Regions from separate parts of the Rouxiella chamberiensis genome, predicted to be linked through region 3. Evidence: predicted binding sites of a transcription regulator. Region 3 holds the regulator's gene; each other region holds the start of a gene.
What was found. Region 3 encodes PurR, which represses purine synthesis genes. Its sites were predicted from a motif close to CANGCAAACGTTTGCNTG; they were not measured.
Positions count from the first base shown of each region.

Region 1: the regulator PurR is predicted to act here: its motif matches at 3,067-3,084, upstream of purT (formate-dependent phosphoribosylglycinamide formyltransferase).
Region 2: the regulator PurR is predicted to act here: its motif matches at 3,352-3,369, upstream of O1V66_RS11110 (amino acid aminotransferase).

Region 1 covers NZ_CP114058.1:2,205,891-2,210,805, reverse strand. Annotated here, with positions in the region: gene pabB (aminodeoxychorismate synthase component 1) at 1-1,322, opposite strand, end outside; gene O1V66_RS10205 (YoaH family protein) at 1,489-1,671, shown strand; gene purT (formate-dependent phosphoribosylglycinamide formyltransferase) at 1,755-2,933, opposite strand; gene cspE (transcription antiterminator/RNA stability regulator CspE) at 3,181-3,390, shown strand; gene dbpA (ATP-dependent RNA helicase DbpA) at 3,622-4,915, shown strand, end outside.
Region 2 covers NZ_CP114058.1:2,379,246-2,384,160, forward strand. Annotated here, with positions in the region: partial or broken gene pncB (nicotinate phosphoribosyltransferase) at 1-108, shown strand, start outside; partial or broken gene asnS (asparagine--tRNA ligase) at 415-1,816, shown strand; gene O1V66_RS11105 (porin) at 2,116-3,207, shown strand; gene O1V66_RS11110 (amino acid aminotransferase) at 3,432-4,622, shown strand; gene O1V66_RS11115 (MBL fold metallo-hydrolase) at 4,740-4,915, opposite strand, start outside.
Region 3 covers NZ_CP114058.1:2,095,334-2,100,248, reverse strand. Annotated here, with positions in the region: gene punC (purine nucleoside transporter PunC) at 1-374, opposite strand, end outside; gene punR (DNA-binding transcriptional activator PunR) at 557-1,459, shown strand; gene purR (HTH-type transcriptional repressor PurR) at 1,526-2,551, opposite strand; partial or broken gene O1V66_RS21765 (C40 family peptidase) at 2,940-3,810, opposite strand; gene O1V66_RS09640 (Grx4 family monothiol glutaredoxin) at 4,277-4,624, shown strand; gene rnt (ribonuclease T) at 4,698-4,915, opposite strand, start outside.

The DNA of each region.
Region 1 (4,915 bases), 110 kb from region 3:
TGATATTCGGCCTGCTCGCGGCTGTCGGCGACAATCCCGCCACCGGCCCAGCAGAAGATTCTTCCCTGCTCGGTCAGTAAGGTACGAATGGTGATGTTGCTGTCCATTGTGCCGCAGCAACTGATATAGGCAATACTGCCGCAATAGCCGTTGCGACGCTGCGGTTCCAGCTCTTCAATAATCTGCATCGCGCGAATTTTTGGCGCACCGGTAATCGAGCCGCCCGGAAAGCAGGCGCGCAGGAGTTCGGCCGGATGACAGCTTTGCGGCAATCGCGCCGTAATGGTGCTGACCAGATGATGCACGGCAGGAAAAGGCTCGACCACAAAGAGTTCCGGCACCTTGACGCTGCCCGGAATCGCCACGCGGCCGATGTCGTTGCGCAGCAGGTCAACGATCATCAGGTTTTCCGAGCGGTCCTTCTCCGATTCCGCCAGCTGTCTTGCCCGTTGTTGATCCGTGTCGGGATCGGCACTGCGGGGCAGAGTGCCCTTTATCGGGCGCGTCTGGATGCGGTCCTCTTCAAGCCAGATAAAACGTTCGGGCGAGAGGCTCAGCACGGCGTTTTCCGGCAGGCGGAGAAAGGCCGAGAAGGGCGCGCGGTTGGCATGATTCAGGCGCAGAAACGCCTGCCATTCATCACCCTGATAATCGGCGTCGAAACGCTGCGCCAGATTGATTTGATAACAGTCGCCGCTGTGCAGATACGCCTGCACCTTGCGAAATTTTTGCCCGTAGGCTTCGCGGGTCATATTGGCGCGCCAGCCGGATTGCAGGGTGAATGGCGTGCTAGGCGCAACCTGTTGATGCTGCGCCAGCCAGTCGAGCCGCGCCTGAATATCGCCATGCGCCACAAGCGTAAGCCGCTCGAGATGATGGTCGGCGACAAGCGCCCAGTCATAGATGCCCATCGCCATGTCCGGCAGCGCAATATCATGCTCCGCCCACGCGGGAAGCTTTTCTATCGAACGACCAAGATCATAACCCAGCAGGCCCAGAGCGCCGCCCTGGAACGGCAGCGCCGGATTCACCTCTGCATGCAGCCCGCTGTTTTCCAGCTCGCGCTGCAATAAAAGGAAAGGGTCATCGCTCAGGACATCCGTTTGGCCATTCTGCCGCGTGATTTCTGTCAGGTGACCCCGTGTTGTCAGGGTTATGCGCGGATCGGCCACCAGAATATCGAAGCGATTATGCGCATGCTGCGCCGATCCCGAATGCAGCAGCATCGCCCACGGCAGGGAAGCCAACGGCGCAAAGCGGGTCAGCAAGGCATCGGGCTGATAAGGTAATTCTTTTATTTCAAGGGATTTTGCGGCTGACATAATTCGACTGGCTTCCTGACACCTGAGTGGCTGACACGACGTTACGGCTGTTCCTGACCGCGCGATCCTAGCATATATTTGCCGGGGTAGGTCATTGGCAGATTAAGGCGTATAATAGCCTGCTTGATTCGCACCACTCACGTTAAATGATGACAGGAATTTTCTCATGCTCACCGGTATGCCTTCACTTTCACACACAGAGCAGCAAGATGCCGCAGAACGAATCCATCAGTTAATGCAGGAGGGGATGAGCAGCGGTCAGGCGATCGCCGTGGTGGCTGCCGAAATTCGCGAGACGCATAAAGGCGATCGCGTGACCGTTATCTTTGATGACGAAGACGACGAATAAATCCCTTCGCGTTGAAACCGCCGTTGCACGCACATTTTACCCCGCGCAACGGCCAGTTTTAATGAGCTTGGAGCCTTAACTAATCAGCCTTTCACCACAACGGCCGCCGCCGCCCTGATAGCCGTTTCAACGGCCTGTTCAATCGTTTCGCCAATCGACAGCGCAACACCCAGACGACGCTTGCCGCTGATTTCCGGTTTGCCGAACAGACGCACCTGATTGGAACCCACCAGTGCATGCTCCAGACCGCTAAAGCTGACGTTGTTGCTGGTCAGTTCCGGCAGGATAACGGCAGAAGCTGAAGGGCCGAACTGGCGAATGGTGCCGATGGGCAGACCCAGGAAAGCACGCACGTGCAGCGCAAATTCCGACAGATCCTGAGAAATCAGCGTCACCATGCCGGTATCGTGCGGGCGAGGGGAAACTTCGCTGAACACCACGTCGTCACCGCAGACAAACAGTTCAACACCAAACAGACCGTGACCGCCGAGCGCCTTGACTACTTTGCTGGCAATGTCTTTGGCCCGCTCAAGCGCCAGCTCACTCATCTGCTGCGGCTGCCAGGATTCGCGGTAATCGCCGTCTTCCTGACGGTGCCCGATAGGCGCGCAGAAATGGATGCCGTCAACGGCGCTGATGGTCAGCAGCGTAATCTCGAAATCAAATTTCACCAACCCTTCGACAATGACGCGACCGCCACCGGCACGTCCGCCGAGCTGCGCATAATCCCACGCGGCCTGCAACGTTTCTTCGCTGCGGATAAGGCTCTGACCCTTGCCGGACGAGCTCATCACCGGCTTGATGATGCACGGATAACCGATTTCCAGCACCGCCTGCCTGAAACTGGCTTCATCATCGGCGAAACGGTAGGTAGACGTCGGTAATTGCAACGTTTCGGCGGCCAGACGGCGAATGCCTTCGCGGTTCATTGTGAGGCGAGTGGCTTCGGCGCAAGGCACCACGTTGTGGCCCTGTTTTTCCAGTTCGACCAGCATGCTGGTGGCGATCGCTTCGATTTCCGGCACGATAAAATCAGGGCGTTCACTTTCGATAAGCTGCTTCAGCGCATCACCGTCGAGCATATTGATGACGTGACTGCGGTGGGCAACCTGCATTGCGGGCGCGTCGGCATAGCGATCGACGGCGATCACTTCCAGACCCAGACGTTGGCATTCGATAGCCACTTCTTTGCCCAGTTCGCCGGAGCCTAATAACATGACGCGGGTCGCGTCGGTTCGCAGTGCAGTTCCAAGAGTTAACATAGCGGGATACCTAATTCTTTGTCGGCAATACCGACGTGGATAATGAATTGTGTTGGCGGTTTTAACCTTGTCGAAAGTCGTTCTGAAGGCGTGCCGAAATTAATTGGCGGTATTATATAGGAAAATTGCCAGCTACGAAAACGATTGCGCAGGCCAGTCTGCATTTGCGTGCGGCCGCCGAATATGCGTTAATAGTCGGGCATTCGCGATCGAGGCGGGTGCTTTTTTAATAGTAAAGGATAGTATAATGAGCAAGTTAACTGGTCAGGTAAAATGGTTCAACGAAAGCAAGGGCTTCGGTTTCATCACCCCTGCTGATGGTTCCAAAGACGTTTTCGTACATTTTTCCGCAATCAACAGCGATGGCTTCAAAACTCTGGCTGAAGGTCAGAACGTTGAGTTCACCATCCAGGACAGCCCACGCGGCCCGTCTGCTGCCAACGTCATCGCGCTGTAATCAGTTTTCTGGCTTATTAAGTCAGACACTAATGAGTAGATAACGTTTTTCTAAAACCCGCCTGCGTTGCGGGTTTTTTTGTGTCTGCCGTTTCTCCTTTCCCGGTTTTTTAGCGCGTAGCGTAGAGCGCTAAGGCGCGGTTTGCCCTTCTCTGTTATTATTCACCTTATTACAGGGCGCCGACCGTCTTGCGCCGTTTCGTTTTATTCGTCTTACATAAGAGTTATCGCCTTGAGCACGCATTCTTTTTCTACCCTGACTTTGCCATCTGAACAACTTGCCAACCTCGAAGAGCTGGGTTACACCCAGATGACGCCGATTCAGGAAGCCGCGCTGCCTGCCATTCTGCTTGGGCAGGACGTACGCGCCAAAGCCAAGACCGGCAGCGGCAAGACCGCCGCCTTCGGCATTGGTCTGCTGGATAAAATCACCGTCAGCGAGTTCGTGTGTCAGACGCTGGTGCTGTGCCCGACCCGCGAACTGGCGGATCAGGTCAGTAAAGAGCTGCGTCGTCTGGCGCGCTTCACCCAAAACATCAAGATCCTGACCCTCTGCGGCGGCCAGCCTATTTCCCCACAGCTTGATTCGCTGGTGCGTCAGCCGCATATCGTGGTCGGAACGCCGGGCCGTATCCAGGAGCACCTGCGCAAGGGCACGCTGAAACTCGACAGCCTGAAAGTGCTGGTGCTCGACGAAGCCGACCGCATGCTAGACATGGGCTTTAGCGAAGACATCGAAGACGTCGTGAGCTATACGCCGCCAACGCGCCAGACCCTGCTGTTCTCCGCGACCTACCCGGAAGGCATCGAGCGCATCAGCGGCAAGTTCCAGCGTCAGCCGCTCAATGTGGAAATCGAAGGCGGGGAAGACGTCGCCGACATCGAACAGATTTTCATCGAAGCCGATCGCCACAGCCGTCTGTCGCTGCTGGCTGCGGTGCTGTATCAGCATCAGCCGACCTCCTGTGTCGTGTTCTGCAATACCAAACGCGACTGTCAGGAAATTGCCGACACGCTGTCGAAAAAGGGCATCTCCGTGCTGGCGCTGAATGGCGATCTCGAACAGCGCGACCGCGACCGCGTACTGGTCCGGTTCTCGAACGGCAGTTGCCGCGTACTGGTCGCGACCGATGTTGCCGCCCGCGGTCTGGACATCAAACAGCTGGGCCTGGTTATCAACTACGAGCTGTCCTTTGACCCTGAAGTCCACGTGCACCGCGTGGGCCGTACCGGTCGTGCGGGCACGAGCGGAGTGGCGGTAAGCCTGGTTGCGCCGCAGGAAATGACCCGCGTTCACGCGCTCGAAGACTACACCAACAAGAAATTCAAATGGCAGCCTGCCTCGCAGAGCCTCTCGGCCCCGGCGGTGACGCTCGAGCCGGAAATGCTGACACTGTGCATCGACGGTGGCCGTAAAGCCAAAATCCGTCCGGGCGATATTCTGGGCGCACTGACCGGCGAAGCAGGGCTCACCGCCGCCGAAGTCGGTAAAATCGATATGTTCCCTATCCATGCCTACGTTGCCA
Region 2 (4,915 bases), 280 kb from region 3:
GTCGCCAAACTGTCCGACAGCCCCGGCAAGACCATTTGTCAGGACAAGGCGTTCGTCAAGGCGCTGCGCAAGGCCTTTGATCTGCCACTGGTGAAAAAGGCGTCGTAACCGCGTTTTTGACATGACTTCAGAACAGGGAAAGGGATTATCCTTTCCCTTCCTTTATAGAGGAAACGTTCGTTCTCCGATTTATTGCAGAAATTTTCAGCATATCGCCCCCTCTTCTCCTCCGCCGTTTAAAGTTTTGCCCTGTTCGGCATAAATGTTGCCGTTGGCGGGCGATTTCTACTTGTGTCCTGAAAAAGCCTAAGTAACATAGCAAAACCCTTTTAAAAGGGGTGTCGCTGTTCAAACAGGTTTTTAATACGAATTTAAAACCATCGGTATCATTAGAACTATTTAAGAGAGAAATCTATGAGCGTTGTGCCTGTAGTCGACGTACTGCAAGGCCGTGCTGCGGTTGACAGTGAAGTCACCGTGCGTGGTTGGGTACGTACCCGGAGAGATTCAAAAGCTGGCATCTCCTTCGTCGCCGTTTATGACGGTTCCTGCTTTAATCCGTTACAGGCCGTCGTAAATAATTCTCTGCCTAATTATCAGGAAGACGTACTGCGCCTGACCACCGGCTGTTCCGTTGAAATCACCGGTACCGTGGTGGCCTCTCCAGGCGAAGGCCAGAGCTTTGAACTGCAGGCCACGGCAGTAAACGTCGTGGGCTGGGTTGACGATCCCGATACCTACCCGATGGCGGCAAAACGTCACAGCATCGAGTATCTGCGCGAGGTGGCTCACCTGCGTCCGCGTACCAACCTGATTGGTGCCGTTGCGCGCGTGCGCAACACCCTGTCGCAGGCGATTCACCGTTTCTATCATGAAAACGGCTATTTCTGGGTTTCCACTCCGCTTATCACTGCCTCCGATACCGAAGGCGCCGGCGAAATGTTCCGCGTTTCAACGCTGGACATGCAAAACCTGCCGCGCACCGACAAGGGCGAAATCGACTACAACGAAGATTTCTTCGGCAAGGAAGCCTTCCTGACCGTTTCAGGTCAGTTGAACGGCGAAACCTATGCCTGTGCGTTGTCAAAAGTTTACACTTTCGGCCCTACCTTCCGTGCAGAAAACTCCAACACCAGCCGTCATCTTGCGGAATTCTGGATGGTGGAGCCGGAAGTGGCCTTTGCTACGCTTGATGACATCGCGTCTCTTGCAGAACGTATGCTTAAGTATGTTTTCCAGGCGGTTCTCGACGAGCGCGGCGATGACATGGCGTTCTTCGCCGAACGTGTAGACAAAGATGCGGTTTCTCGCCTGGAACGTTTTGTAACATCCGATTTCGCGCAGGTGGATTACACCGATGCAGTAGAAATTCTTATCAAATCGGGTCAGAAGTTTGAAAACGACGTGTCGTGGGGCGTTGACCTCTCTTCCGAGCACGAACGTTACCTCGCCGAGAAGCACTTTAAAGCGCCGGTCGTGGTCAAGAACTACCCGAAAGACATCAAAGCTTTCTATATGCGTATGAATGATGACGGAAAAACCGTTGCCGCGATGGATGTGCTTGCGCCGGGCATTGGCGAAATCATTGGGGGTTCCCAGCGTGAAGAGCGTCTGGATCACCTGGACGCGCGTCTGGAAGAGATGGGTCTGAACAAGGAAGATTACTGGTGGTATCGCGATCTGCGTCGTTATGGCACCGTACCGCATTCCGGTTTCGGTCTGGGCTTCGAGCGTCTGGTCGCCTATGTTACCGGTGTGCAGAACGTGCGCGATGTTATTCCATTCCCAAGAACCACCACGTAACGCAACCTTCTAATTAATTAAAAGTTATTAATTTAACATTATTAGATACAACTTAAGGCCAGCTCTGCTGGCCTTAGCTATTTTTAAACGTAGATCCCTGTCACAAAGTTCCGTAAGTTTTACATCTTGTAACACATTCTTTCCCGCTGAAACAAGTTTAGGTGTTTAGTAGCATTTTCGCTGTAGATTAAGCTCACCCTCAATGGAATAGTGCGTTCAGACACAGGAGACACCAAACTTTCAACAATAGTTCCGTAAAGTATTGTAGGCAGTGGCAAGGTGTCCAAATAACACCAATGAGGGTAATAATAAATGATGAAGCGCAACATTCTTGCAGTGGTTATCCCAGCCTTGTTAGCTGCTGGCGCAGCAAACGCAGCTGAAATTTATAACAAAGACGGCAACAAGCTGGATCTGTACGGTAAAGTCGACGGCCTGCATTACTTCTCAAAAGACGACGGTAGCGATGGCGACCAGTCTTACGTTCGTTTCGGCTTCAAAGGCGAAACCAAGATTAATGACAACATCACCGGTTACGGCCAGTGGGAATACAACGTTCAGGCCAACAACTCCGAAGGCGCCGACGCACAGGACGGCAACAAAACCCGTCTGGGCTTTGCCGGTCTGAAATTCGGTCAGTGGGGTTCATTCGACTACGGTCGCAACTACGGTCTGATGTACGATACTATCGGCTGGACCGATATGATGCCTGAGTACGGCGGCGACTCTGGTTACTCCGACGGTTACCTGGCAGGTCGTTCTACCGGCGTGGCAACTTACCGTAACACCAACTTCTTCGGTCTGGTTGACGGTTGGGACTTCGCTGTTCAGTACCAGGGTAAAAACGACCGTGATGACGGCGAAATCCTGCGCGGCAACGGTGACGGCTACGCGTTGTCTACCTCTTACACCTCTTCCATCGGCCTGGGTATCGTAGGTTCATGGGCTGAATCTAACCGTACCGACGGTCAGAAAGAACTGGCATTCGGCAACGGCGAGAACAAGGCACGCAGCTGGGGCACCGCCATCAAGTATGATGCAAACAACGTTTACGTTGCTGCACTTTACTCTGAAACCCGCGATGCAGCACGTATCTCCGGTGAAGTTGATGGTGTTGAGCTGAACGGCTTCGCCAACAAGGCAGTAACCGAAGAAATCATTGCCCAGTACCAGTTCGACTTCGGTCTGCGTCCTTCTGTTGCCTACGTGCAGTCCAAAGGCAAGGACATCGAAGGTATCGGCGACGCTTACCTGTACAAATACTATGAAGTTGGCGCTACTTACTACTTCAACAAAAACATGTCTACCTATGTTGACTACAAAATCAACCGTCTGGACGACAACAACCCACTGGGTCTGGCGACCGACGACGTTGTTGCACTGGGTCTGGTATACCAGTTCTAATCTCGCTTGAGTCTTGCGCCTCCGGGAGCATACCGAGTTGATGAAAAAGGCAGAGCGCAGGCTCTGCTTTTTTTCGCCCTTTTTTCGGCGTTTCCATCAGAATCGCTAATGCTGCCGCCCCGCTCACAACTCCTTTTTCTTTTTACCGCAAACGGTTGGCAAAGCCGAATTCTGGCGGTAACCTGAGTGCCTCTACTGTTCATAACAGGTCATGGAAGTTTCCAATGTTTGAAAAAATCACTGCCGCACCCGCCGATCCTATCCTGGGTCTGACCGATCTTTTCCGCGCTGACGATCGTCAGGACAAAATCAACCTCGGAATTGGTGTTTATAAAGACGAAACAGGTAAGACGCCGGTTCTGGCCAGTGTTAAAAAGGCCGAGCAGTATCTGCTGGAAAACGAAACCACCAAAACCTATCTGAGCATTGATGGTTTGCCGGATTTCGCGCGCTGCACGCAAGAGCTGCTGTTTGGCGCAGAGAGCGCCATCATCGCCGATAAACGCGCCCGCACCGCACAGACGCCGGGCGGGACCGGTGCACTGCGCATTGCTGCCGATTTCGTGGCGACCCAGACCTCCGCCAAACGCGTGTGGGTGAGCAACCCAAGCTGGCCGAACCACGTCGGCGTGTTCTCCTCCGCCGGTCTGGAAGTGAAAGAATACCAATACTATGACGCCGAGAACCATGCGCTGGATTTCGACGGCATGCTGCAAAGCCTGAGCGAAGCGCAGGCGGGCGATATCGTGCTGTTCCATGGCTGCTGCCATAATCCGACCGGTATCGATCCTACCGTTGCCCAGTGGCAGCAACTGGCCGACCTTTCCGTCGCCAATGGCTGGTTGCCGCTGTTTGACTTCGCGTATCAGGGCTTCGCCAAAGGTCTGGAAGAAGACGCTCAGGGCCTGCGCATCTTTGCCGCCCGTCACGCCGAGCTGCTGGTTGCCAGTTCCTATTCCAAGAACTTCGGCCTGTACAATGAACGCGTGGGCGCTTTCACTCTGGTGACCGCCGATGCCGAAAATGCCGACCGCGCCTTCAGTCAGGTCAAATCGGTGATTCGCACCAACTACTCGAACCCACCAGCTCACGGCGCAGCCGTCGTCGCGACCATTCTGGGCAACCCGGCGCTGCGCGCACTGTGGGAGCAGGAACTAAGCGACATGCGCCAGCGTATCCACCGCATGCGCCAGCTGTTTGTGACCACGCTGCAGGAGAAAGGCGCCAAGCAGGATTTCTCCTTCATCATTGAGCAGAACGGCATGTTCTCGTTCAGCGGTCTGAGCAAGGATCAGGTTCTGCGCCTGCGTTCGGAATTCGGGGTTTATGCCGTGAACTCGGGCCGAATCAATGTTGCGGGTATTACACTCGACAACATGGCCCCGCTCTGCGAAGCCATCGTCGCCGTGCTGTAATCCGCTGATTCAGCTATGAAAAAAGCCAGCCTGTTTTACACAGCGCTGGCTTTTTTGCCTTCAGGGCGTTAAACGTTTGGCCATTGCGCGAGCTAAGCCACTACAGCCGCAACGTCACTAACGAAGAAGGAAGGGGTTGCTGTGTTTTTCTTCGCCGAGGGTCGACATTGGCCCATGCCCCGGCAGAAACACTATATCGTCGCCCAGCGGCAGCAGCTTGTTCTTGATTGAAGCAATCAAATCTTCATGGTTGCCGCGCGGGAAGTCGCTGCGCCCTACACCGCCCCTGAATA
Region 3 (4,915 bases):
GCGCTATAGCGATCGACTACCAGCGCCTGCCAGCTTACCGCCGCCGCACAGACGCCGACCGCCTGCACGAAGCGCAGCGCCAGCAGTAACGCCGTACTTTGTACCCAGATCATGCCAAGGCAGCCTGCCGTGAACAGGCCGAGTCCGGCGAGCAGGATAGGTTTGCGGCCAAAACGGTCGGAGAGCGGACCCCAAATCAGCTGCGCCGCCGCGAAGCCGGCAAGGAAGACGCTCAGACTTGAGCTGATGGCACCGGCCGAGGCCTCGAGACTTTCTTGCATCGCGCCGAAAGCGGGCAGGTACATGTCGGTCGCCAGGAATCCGAGCATACTCAGACCGGCTAAATAAAGTAAAAAGCCAAACGTAGGTTTCATGATGTTCTCTTATATTGCTAAAACATAGCCGAAGCTGTTGTAGGGGCATGTTTTGGTAGAGGAAAGCAGTGGCGCAGTTTATCCGCTTGGGGCAAGGCTTGTGAAACGCTAATATTTGCACCATTGATTCAAATATTTTGAAAGCAGAGCGCAGCGGCGTCTGCGGTGGTGAGGAGAGAGGAATGTGGTCGGAATATTCACTCGAAGTCGTTGATGCGGTGGCGCGCAACGGCAGCTTTACGGCTGCGGCTCAGGAGCTGAATCGCGTTCCTTCGGCCATCAGTTATCAGGTGCGCCAGCTTGAAGAGTGGCTGGCCGTGCCGCTGTTTGAAAGGCGGCATCGCGATGTGGAATTAACCCCCGCAGGCCGATTATTTGTCGATGAAGCGCGGGTGCTTATCAAAAAAATGATATCAACGCGCCGCCATTGTCAGCAGGTAGCAAACGGCTGGAGCGGACAGCTGCGGGTTGCCATCGACCGCATCGTCAAACCTGCGCGCGTGCGCCAGCTGGTGGTGGATTTCTATCGCGCCTTTCCCGATACCGAGTTGCTCATTCAGGGCGAGGTGTTCAACGGCGTCTGGGACGCGCTGGCAGACGGTCGTGCCGACGTGGCGATTGGCGCGACCAGTGCCGTGCCGGTTGGCGGCCGCTTCAGCTTTCGCGATATGGGCACCTTGCCCTGGCACTGCGTGGTGAGCGTCTCGCATCCGCTGGCGCAACATCAAGGTCCGCTCAACGATGACGCGCTTCGTCCGTTTCCCGCATTGTGTATCGAAGACACGTCAAGAAATCTGCCGAAACGCGATACCTGGACACTCGACAACCAGCGACGCCTGGTGGTGCCGGACTGGACCTGCGCGCTGGATTGTCTCTGCGAAGGGCTGTGCGTGGGTATGCTGCCGGTGCACATGGTGGAAAGCTGGATTGCGCAACACAAGCTCTGCGTGCTGGATTTAGCCACCCGTTTTCCGCAAAGCCCGTGCTGCCTGACCTGGGATCAGCGCAATCACTCCCCGGCGCTGGACTGGCTGCTGGATTATCTGGGCGATAGCGAAACGTTGAACAGAGAATGGCTGCGTTAGGGCGGAGCATCAATAAAAACGCCTGCAAAAGCAGGCGCTTGAAAGAGCAAGATGAAAAGCTTGCGGTTAACGACGATAGTCGATGAACGGACCGTCGGCGACAGAACGACGTTCGACCAGTTTCGGTTTCACTTCAATCGTCTGCTGAATCTCGCGCTTGCTGATGATGCGGTCAAGCAGCATGGTGAATGCCATTTCACCCAACCGCTCTTTCGGCTGATGCACGGTAGTCAGCGCAGGCGAGAAGTAGCGGGCGTTGCGCACGTTGTCATAGCCAATTACCGAGATGTCCTGCGGGACGCGCAGACCCATTTCGTCGGCGGCGCAAATCGCGCCCATCGCCATGACATCGCCACCACAGAAAATCGCCGTAGGTCGTTGTTTCTGGTTGAGGATTTTCTGCATCGCCTGATAACCCGACTCCGGCTCGAAATCGCCCTGAACCACCCATTCGTCGCGCACGGCGATATTGGCTTCGTTCATGGCTTTCAAGAAGCCGCGATAACGGCCGCCGCCGGTGTTGCGGTTTAACTGACCCGGAATGGCGCCGATGTCGCGATGCCCGCGCTCGATCAGGTAACGTCCCGCCAGATATCCGCCTTCAAAGGCGTTATCGATGATGGAGTCGGTAAAATCATTCTGCGCTTCGCCCCAGTCCATCACGACCATAGGGATGGAACGGTACTCTTCCAGCATCGCCAGCAATTCGGCAGGATATTCGGCGCACATGACCAGCAGACCGTCGACGCGCTTTTGCGCCAGCATCGCCAGATAGGCTTTCTGCTTTTCGAAATCATTATGCGAGTTGCAGAGAATGAGCGTATAGCCTTTGGCGAAGCAGCTGTTTTCAACGGCTTCGATCACTTCGGCAAAGTAGGGCGCTTCGCTGGAGGTGGCAAGCAGTCCGATAGTCTTGGTGTTGTTGACCTTGAGGCTACGCGCCACGGCGCTCGGCGAATAGTGCAGCTCTTTGATGGCGGCACGCACGGCGGCTTTGGTTTCTTCGGCGACGAAACGGGTTTTATTGATGACGTGCGACACGGTTGTAGTCGAAACACCAGCGCGCTTGGCGACATCTTTGATCGTGGCCATGTAAAAATCACTCCTGAACTAACCCTTTTCAGCACGTTAGTTTTTTGTTAATCGTTTGCCTGCGTGCATTCAACTGCTTAAATCATTTTAGGCAGTCAAATCGTTGGGGGTTTCAGGATGGCCTGAAAGAAGCGTCGGACAGCAAAGACCGGGCACACAGCGTGGTAACCGCTAATTTTCTCTTATATCTTAATAAAGGGAAAGCCAAATTTGCGTTTTCGCGCTCTTGGTGAGTGTGAAACGCCTTGGCAGGGTCAAAAAAGGCAATAAAAAGGGCGATTTCCTATTAAAGAAATCGCCCTCTACTATTTTACCCTACGTGCCCGGCACGCTAAGGTTAAACCATTCGTTAAATGCTATTCACAGGTTTCAAGCGAGAAATCATTATTTAACGAATCGTTTTGGGGGTCATGACCCGGCGCGCGCCTACATAGTGGTTTTGCCAGTAGTTGTCGCCCAGATAACTGATTTTTATGTCTTCGCCGGTACGCGGTGACTGAATGAACTTGCCGTTACCTACGTAGACGCCAACATGGTCTGCCGCGCCGCGATTGGAGATGCGGAAGAACACCAGATCGCCCGACTCGAGTTCACCGCGAGCAATTGGCGCGGCATCGCGCAGGTGATACATCTCGTTGGCGGTACGCGGCATGCGAATACGCATTAAATCTTTATACGCGTAATACACCAGACCACTGCAATCGAAACCGGTATTGGGCGAGGTGCCGCCCCAGCGATAAGGTTTGCCAACCTGGTGCATCAACTTGTTCATCGCGGTCTCTTTGGCATGCAGATACTTTTTCTTGTGTGCGGCACTCAATGTTAGTGGGGCGCAGGTATCGGCTTTTGCCTTGTGCTTTCGGTGGCGGCCGTAAGCTTTTTCACGTCTGTCGCGCAGAGCACATTGGTGGTCGAGGCAACAGAACGGGTAATCGAGGTAATCTCTTTCTTCGGCTTTTCGGCTTTGGTTCTGACAAGCTTGGTGCTGGCAGGATGTTTACGAATGATTTTGCTTTTCGCCTGCACCCGGGTTTTGCTTTTGCCATGCTCTTTTGCTTTTGTCTGCTCCTTTACCGGAACAATCTTGGACTTTTTACTGCTTTTGGCGACGACCTTTCGCTTTCGTCGTTCATCAGGTTTTGCCTGATTAATATGTTTTTCCGCCTGCTGCACGGAAACGCGACTGCTTGGCGAAGCATGCGCCAAATTCAAAAAAGCTGGGTAAACAGCAGCACAAAAAGCGTAAACATTAAACGCATGGCGTCGCTACCAATATTAGGCCGAAGTTAAACATCAAAAGATGTCCCAGTATTCCCCAAAAGCGGGTGACAAAACAGCACGAATTGCTTCGATTCTAATTCATATTGTGAGAAAAAGTTAACAACTTTTTTTAGGGCAAAATATGAACTATGATGCTGCAAAAATAACCGAGATTCAGAGGGTTAAATCGACATTCCCTAAAAGATCCCCTCTGGATCCTTTGGGTTAAAGTCACAGAATAAAAATGTTATTCTATATGAATCTTTATTTTTGCACTGTTTTGGCAATCAGGGATACTATCACCGACATTACCGTGATGCATTAACTTACGCGCTAAAGACCCTACAAAAAATGGCGTTTTTATCCGTGGCCTGCCATCGTTACAATGGCAGACAGTTGATCTGGTTTTTCCCTGAATTGAGTAATGACCGTGACAGCCAAATAATGGCTTGAGGAAGCAAGAAAATGACCACTACCATTGAAAAAATTCAACAGCAGATTTCCGAGAACCCGATCCTGCTCTACATGAAAGGCTCTCCGAAACTGCCAAGCTGCGGTTTCTCTGCTCAGGCCGTTCAGGCGCTGTCGGCCTGCGGTGAGCGTTTCGCCTACGTCGATATCCTGCAAAACCCGGATATCCGCGCAGAAATGCCTAAATTCGCCAACTGGCCAACCTTCCCGCAGCTGTGGGTTGACGGCGAACTGGTCGGCGGCTGTGACATCGTCATTGAAATGTATCAGCGCGGCGAACTGCAGCAGTTGATCAAAGAAACGGCAGAGAAGCATAAATCTCAGGAAGAACAGCCGGAATAAGCGGTTTTCTTCCATAAAAAAGAGCGGCCCTTGAAAGCCGCTCTTTTTTTATGTCTCGATTTCGCGAAAAGCGTTACTTTTCGTGCAGGTTGTCGGCGTCTTCGCGCTCTTCCACGGGAAGAGGCAATGGCCAGCCGCCCAGACGTTTCCAGCGGTTGACCAGCTCGCAGAACAGGTGCGCCGTCTGCTCGGTGTCATACAGCGCCGAGTGTGCCTGTGAACTGTCAAATGTCATACCCGCCGCTATGCAGGCTTTTGCCAGCACGGTCTGCCCCAGCACCAGGCCACTCA